DNA from 3 places in the Kitasatospora sp. NPDC058048 genome. Region 3 is predicted to be linked to each of the others. Evidence: riboswitches for the same ligand, from Rfam matches in the RefSeq annotation. Region 3 holds a riboswitch; each other region holds the start of a gene.
The links. Region 3 has a riboswitch for cyclic di-AMP ahead of ACFVVA_RS03715 (transglycosylase family protein). Riboswitches for the same ligand answer to the same signal wherever they lie in the genome.
Positions count from the first base shown of each region.

Region 1: it holds a riboswitch for cyclic di-AMP, as region 3 does, so the genes downstream of both, ACFVVA_RS14285 (NlpC/P60 family protein) here and ACFVVA_RS03715 (transglycosylase family protein) in region 3, are expected to answer to the same signal.
Region 2: it holds a riboswitch for cyclic di-AMP, as region 3 does, so the genes downstream of both, ACFVVA_RS24305 (transglycosylase family protein) here and ACFVVA_RS03715 (transglycosylase family protein) in region 3, are expected to answer to the same signal.

Region 1 covers NZ_JBHVRT010000011.1:11,792-14,046, forward strand. Annotated here, with positions in the region: gene ACFVVA_RS14285 (NlpC/P60 family protein) at 35-1,171, opposite strand; cyclic di-AMP (ydaO/yuaA leader) riboswitch at 1,182-1,335, opposite strand; gene ACFVVA_RS14290 (NlpC/P60 family protein) at 1,675-2,255, opposite strand, start outside.
Region 2 covers NZ_JBHVRT010000024.1:8,451-10,705, forward strand. Annotated here, with positions in the region: gene ACFVVA_RS24305 (transglycosylase family protein) at 198-1,103, opposite strand; cyclic di-AMP (ydaO/yuaA leader) riboswitch at 1,109-1,277, opposite strand; gene ACFVVA_RS24310 (cytochrome P450) at 1,499-2,255, opposite strand, start outside.
Region 3 covers NZ_JBHVRT010000002.1:384,814-387,068, forward strand. Annotated here, with positions in the region: gene ACFVVA_RS03715 (transglycosylase family protein) at 1-1,080, opposite strand, end outside; cyclic di-AMP (ydaO/yuaA leader) riboswitch at 1,067-1,237, opposite strand; gene ACFVVA_RS03720 (hypothetical protein) at 1,689-2,255, opposite strand, start outside.

The sequences.
Region 1 (2,255 bases), on a different contig from region 3:
GGGGAGGCCGGGCCTGGAAGCGTTCGAACGGTGATCAGACCCGCACGATGGAGGCCAGCGGCATGTTGGTGACGGCCTCGTAGCGCACCGACGCGCCCGGCTTGGGCGCGTGCAGCACCTGGCCGTTGCCCGCGTAGATGCCGACGTGGTGGGCGTCGGTGTAGAAGATCAGCAGGTCGCCGGGCTGGGCCTGGGAGATGTCCGAGCCGATCCGGGTGCCCGCCGAGGCCTGCGCCTGCGAGGTGCGCGGCAGCGACACGCCCGCCTGGTTGAACGCCCAGACCATCAGGCCGGAGCAGTCGAAGGAGCCCGGGCCGGTGGCGCCCCAGACGTACGGGCTGCCGATCTTGGAGGCGGCGGCCGAGAGCGCGGCGGCACCGCGCGAGCTGCCCGGGGCCACCTTCACCGGGGAGGAGGCGGTCGAGCCGGTCGAGGCACTCGAGCCGGCCGCGAGGTCGCCGCGGCTGTTGTCGCGGGAGGCGCGGTCGGCCTGCTGCTGCTGGGCCTGGGCGGCGTCGGCCTTGGCCTTGGCGTCGGCCGCGGCCTTCTCCTCGGCCTGGCGCAGCGCCTGGCGCTCCTGCTCGGTCAGCGTGTTGAGCAGGTCCTGGGCCGCCTTCAGCTTGCCCTGGACCTCCTCCTTGGAGGTCTTCAGCTGCTGGGTGGTCGACTCCAGCTCGGCGAGCTTGCCCTGGGCCTCGTTGCGGTCCTGGTCGAGCTTGCGCTGCTGCTCCTGGAGCTCCTTCAGCTGACCCTTCTGGGTGCTGCCGGCCTGGTTCAGCGCGTCGGCCTGGCTGAGGAAGGTGTCCGGGCTGGAGGAGAACATCAGCTGGACGGTCGGGGATATGCCCCCGTTGCGGTACTGCTCGCCGGCGATCTCGGCCAGGCCGCCCTGGAGCTCGGTGACCTGGGCCTGCTGACGGGCCACCTGGTCCTGCATGCCGGAGACCTGCTTCTCCAGCTCCTGCTGCTTGGCCTGGGCCGCGTTGTAGTTCTCGGTCGCGATCTCGGCCTGCTCGTTGAGCTGGTCGACCTGCCCCTTGACCTGTTCCTTGGTCGGCTGCGGGTCGGCGTGGGCGCCTTGCGCGGAGAGGACGACGGCTGCCGCGGCGACACCGGTCAGGATCGAGACCCGGGCGCGGCCTGCGGGCTTGGGACGACGATGGGACGCCACGAAGGCGGACTCCTTCTTCCTACGTCCGCCTACCGGGTGAGCTGACGGGTTCGGGCCGGAAGCATGCCCTACGACGCCTCACGGCCGTTCCATCGGCCGACCTGGCGTCGATTCACCCCGGAGGAACGTGGTTCCCCGGCTCCGCTCCGCAGCGCCCCCAAAACACTGGGCTCCCCTGTCGGGCAGTCGCTTCGACCTGCCCCGCTGCCTCACGAACTCGACGGTAACCACCGCCGCCACCCTGGCTGGGCGATCGACAGTGCGGTGGTTCAGAGCACGACCCTAGTAACTGAACCGTGATCGGTTCAAATCCTTGTCAGAAAAAAGACCAAAGATTTCCCAAGTTCTGCTGTGAAAATGACCGATGGTGACCACCGGCACACAGAAGGCTGATCAGTTCTCAGCATGTGGCCGCGAAGGGGCGGAAAGCCGAACGCCACCCCCCGCACGAGGGGTGGCGCTTTTCACAGCCCCCGGAACGGCCCCGCGGGCGTGTCGGGCCGTCAGACCCGGCGGATGGTGTTGATCGACATCGCGTCGGCCTTCATCACCTTCACCACGTCACCGGTGTGCGGCGCGTGGACCACCATGCCGTTGCCGATGTACATCCCGACGTGGTGCATGTCGTTGCCGTAGATCACCAGGTCGCCCGGCTGGGCCTGGTCCAGCGACGGCACCCGGGTGCCGTAGTGGCCCTGCTCCTGCGAGGTGCGCGGCAGCGAGACGCCCGCCTGCCCGTACGCCCAGACCATCAGGCCCGAGCAGTCGAAGGTGGTCGAGCCGGTGGCGCCCCACACGTACGGCGAGCCCTGCTTGCCCATCGCCTTGGCCATCGCCACGGCCGCGTAGCCGCTGGCCGGCGGCAGGCTGCTGAGGTCGACCCGGTCGCTGCCGCGCGAGGCGCGGTCGTCCTGCGCCTGCTGGGCCTTCAGCGCGGCGCGGTCGGTGGCGCTCAGCGAGTTCAGCAGGTCCTGGGCGGCCTTCAGCTTGGTGTTGACGTCCGCCTTGGCCTGGTTCAGGTCCTTGGTGGTGGTGTCCAGCGAGGCGAGCACGGCGGAGGCCTCGACCTTCTCCTGGTCCAGCC
Region 2 (2,255 bases), on a different contig from region 3:
GCGTGTGGCCCCACTACCCACCGGTAGTTCACCTGCTTGTCCCAGCTTGTCCCACCGGAGCGGGCGAATGCGGACGAAGGGGACCGGTAGGACCGGTCCCCTTCGGACGGTGGGCCGGGGCGGCGTCGGCGCCGGGTGCGGCGGGCGGGCCGGCGTCGAGCGGGCGACGTCGAGCGGGCGACGTCGAGCGGGCCGGCTCAGCCGAGGTGCAGCACCTGGCCGGGCATGATCAGGTTCGGGTCGCCGCCGACCGTGCCGTGGTTCTGCTCGTACAGCGCGTGCCAGCCGCCGGACACGCCCTGGGCGGCGGCGATGGTCGACAGGGTGTCACCGGCGCGGACGGTGTAGTCGTGACCGGCGGTCTGCGGGGCCGACTGCGCGGCCTGCGGGGCGTACTGCGGCTGGGCGGCGGCCTGGCCGGCGTACTGCTGGTAGACGCTCTGGTGGCTGGTCCAGTACCAGGCGCCGTTGCTCTGGTACCAGTACACCTTGGCGTCGGCGTCCCAGCCGGCCTTGCCGGAGAAGCCCGGGGTCTGCGGCTGCGCCTGCTGCTGCGGGGCGGCCTGCTGGACCGGCTGCGCGGCGGGCTTCTGGGCCTGCTTCTGGGCGGCGGGCTGCTGCGCGACCGGCTTCTCGGCCGGCTTGGCGGCGGGCTTCGGGGTCTGCTGCTTGGCGGCGGACTGCGGCTTGGCGTCCGAGGAGGTGTCGACCGCGGCCGGGGCGCCGCCCTTGGTCAGACCGGCCTTCTGGGAGCAGACCGGCCAGGCGCCCGGGCCCTGCGAGGCCAGCACCTTCTCGGCGACCGAGATCTGCTGGGCCTTGCTGGCCTGGTTGGCCTGCGGCGCGTAGGCGGTGCCGCCGTACGCCTTCCAGGTGCTGGAGGTGAACTGGAGGCCGCCGTAGAAGCCGTTGCCGGTGTTGATGCTCCAGTTGCCACCGGCCTCGCACTGGGCGACGGCGTCCCAGGTGGAGGCGGGGGCGGCGGAGGCGCCGGTGGCGGTGAGGAGCGGCATCGCGAGTCCGACGCCGGCCACACCGGCGACGGCGATGGCCTTCTCGGCCTGGGTGCGACGACGGTGACGGCCAGTTCCAACGAACAGCATGAAGAGGTCCCTCTCCGCACGCCTGCGAGGTGAGCTGTCGGGTTCGGACCGGGAGGTGGCCCGGCCGCCGTATGCGGAAACGATTCCGCTCGGGCGGCTTCACCCCAAGCCGTGGGGAGACGGCAACAAACCTGGTTCCCCCGCCCCTGCCCAGGGTTCTGGTCGGTTTCCCGTGACGCGGCGGGCAGGACTCGGCGTTCCGCGTACGAGGTCCGCAGCTGCGAACTCCAGGGAGAGTAGACAGATCATCAGACCAATCACAAGCTCATATCGTCGATATCACACAATAATTACGGCGTGTGTTCGATCGCCTACCAACGGCGGTGTTATGTCCGGATTGATGGGTGTTCACACCCCCGTCGGCAGGTGGTTCACGACGTCCCGTCAGTGCGATCTCAGCACGTCGGAGGCGTGGCGGGAGTGTTCGGAGAGGCCTGCGGAGAGGCCTGCGAAGGCGCGTGCGAAGGGGTCTGCGGAGAGGCGTGCGGGGAGCGGCTCTCCGGACTGAATTCCACCGGCAGTTCGCGCAGCCCACGCATGATCAGACCACCGCGCCACCGCAGGTCGTCCGCGTTTTCCGCGAGCCGGAGATCGGGCAGCCGGGAAAGCAGCGTGGTCAGCGCGGCACGGCCCTCCAAGCGGGCGAGCGGAGCGCCGATGCAGTAGTGGATGCCGTGCCCGAAGCCCAGGTGGGGGTTGTCCGTCCGGGCCAGGTCCAGGGTGTTCTCGGCCGCGAACCGGGCCGGGTCGCGGTCCGCCGCGGCGAGCACCACCAGCACCGGGTCACCGACCGGGATGTCCACCCCGCCGATGGCCAGCGGACGGGTCGCGAACCGCCAGGTCGCCATCTCCACCGGCCCGTCGTAGCGCAGGAGTTCCTCGATCCCGGTCTCCAGCAGCGCGCTCTCCCCGCGGGCCACCGACTCCTGCAGCAACCCGCGCTGCTCCGGATTGCGCAGCAGGGCGTACGTGCCGTTGCCGATCAGGTTCACGGTGGTCTCGAAACCCGCGAACAGGAGGATGAAGGCCATCGCCGCGGCCTCGTTCTCGGTCAGGTGCTCACCGTGGTCACTGGCCCGGATCAGACCCGAGATCAGGTCGTCCCCGAGGTCCGCGCGCTTGCGGTGGATCAGCTCCAGCAGGTACGCCCGC
Region 3 (2,255 bases):
GCCGTAGACGTACGCCTGACCGACCTTCGACTCGGCGAAGGAGACCGCGGCGGCCATGCTGCCGGTGGCGGCCGGAGCCTGGGTCTGGGCCGGAGCCTGGGTCTGCGGAGCGGGCTTGGCAGCCGGCTTGGTGGACGGCTTGGCGGCCGGGGTCTGGGCCTGCGCGGTCGGCTGGGCGTTCACGGCACCGCCGTTCGCGGACTGGCCGGACTTCTGCGAGCGGTCGAACCAGGTGAAGTCCGAGCCGGACTTGCCGGTGGCGGACTGGCCGGCCTGGGCCTGGCCGTTGCCGCCGAAGGACAGCTGCTGGCCCGGGTAGATGCTGTCCGGACCCTCGGTCAGGGTGCCGCGGTTGAGCTCGTACAGCCGCTGCCAGCCGCCCTGCACCTTGTGCTGGTCGGCGATCGCGGACAGCCAGTCGCCCTCGACCACGGTGTAGTCGCCGTTCTGGGCCTGCTGCTGGCGCTTCTGGACCCAGTCGCTCCGGTTTCCGGAGGCGGCGGAGTCGGTGCCGGCCTGCGTGCCGTCCTGGGCGGGCGCGGCGGGCTTGGCGGCCGGGGCCTGGGTCTGCGGAGCGGGCTTGGCGGCCGGGGCGGCCGGCTTGGCGCTCTGGGCGGGCTGCGCGGGCTTGGCGGCGGTCGAGCCGGCGGTGGAGCCCGCCGAGGTGTCGACGGCGGCCGCGGCGCCGCCCTTGGTGAGGCCGGCCTGGACCGAGCACACCGGCCAGGCGCCGGGGCCCTGCGAGGCGAGGACCTTCTCGGCGACGGCGATCTGCTGGTCCTTGGTGGCCAGGTCGGCGCGCGCCGCGAAGGCGCTGCCGCCGAAGGCGGACCAGGTGCTGGAGGTGAACTGGAGGCCGCCGTAGAAGCCGTTGCCCGTGTTGATGCTCCAGTTGCCGCCGCTCTCGCACTGGGCGACCTTGTCCCAGGTGGCGACGGTGGCGGCGGAGGCGGTGCCGGAGGCGATGCAGGGGACGGTGAGGCCGACGCCCGCGACGCCGAGGGCGGCGATCACGCGATGGGTGCGGCTGGACAGACGAGTGCCGTTGGTGGGCAGCATGAAGACGCGGTCCTCTCCCACGCCTGCGAGGTGAGCTGTCGGATTCGGGCTGGAGTTGCCCGGCCGCGCTGTGGGCGCGGCTTCACCCCTAGCCCTGGACCGTTCCGGAGATCGGTCCGGGGCGACTTACCTGTGGGTCCCCCGCTCCTGCCGTGGTGCGATTTCGCGCTGCCAGGACATCCGACGGCAGGACTCGGCGTCGCGGATGAACCGGGTTCGTGTGGTCACGAACGGGGAGCACGTTAATCAGACTTAAGTTCAAACTGCAAACGGCTGTGATGCGCATCACGGTTTAGTGGGAACTGCCAAAATTGCCGCTCTTCATGATCGTAAATGATCGTTTTCAGGCAACCCTGTTGCGGAAGCCCACAACTGGCAGCGCTTCAGAAGTGGTGTGACGGCGCGTCGAATCGCGGGCCGGAGCGCCCCGGCGGATGCTGCGGCGGCAGTGATGCGAGCGCCCGCGACCGCGTTTCCTATTTCCTTTCAAATAGGCCAGAACGGACATTCCACTTCATTGCCGTCCGACTTCCGCGGGACGGCCGTGGGCGGGCGGAGCAAAACCGAAGGGCCCGGAACGCATGCCGTTCCGGGCCCTTCGGTGCGCGCGAACCGGCGCGCGGCGTCGACTACCGCCCTGCGGGCTCCTGGGAGGCCGCGTGGGCGCCGCGGACGCCCTCCAGGGCCCCCTCGGCCTCGGCGGCGGCCGCGGCCTCCGCCTCGGCCCGTGCCAGGTCCTCCGGGGACGGCGCGGGCAGCGCCGCCAGGTAGGTGGAGGCGATCAGCTGGCCGACCGACGGGTACGAGCCCAGCGGCGCGGCCGACGGGCAGCCGGTCTCCTCGGCGGCGGTGGCGAGCAGTTCGGAGTCCGCCTCCGGGCCGATCACCAGCGGGGCCAGCGCCGGGCGCTGCGAGCCGGTGTCCCTGAGGTGGTTGACGGCCGCGGCCACCGAGCCGGGCACGTCGAGCGCGGCGGCGACGACCGGCACGGCCAGTCGGGCGGCCAGCAGCACGCCGGTGATACCGGCCGCCGCGGCCGCGTCCTCGCCGCCGACGGTGGTCAGCACCACGCCGTCCGCGGCGGTCGCGATGGCGAACAGCCGGGCGCGGTCGGCCCGGGCCAGCCCGGCCTCGGACAGCCGGACGTGCACGGCCTCGGCCAGCAGCGGGTGCGGGCCCAGCGGGTCGGTGACGGG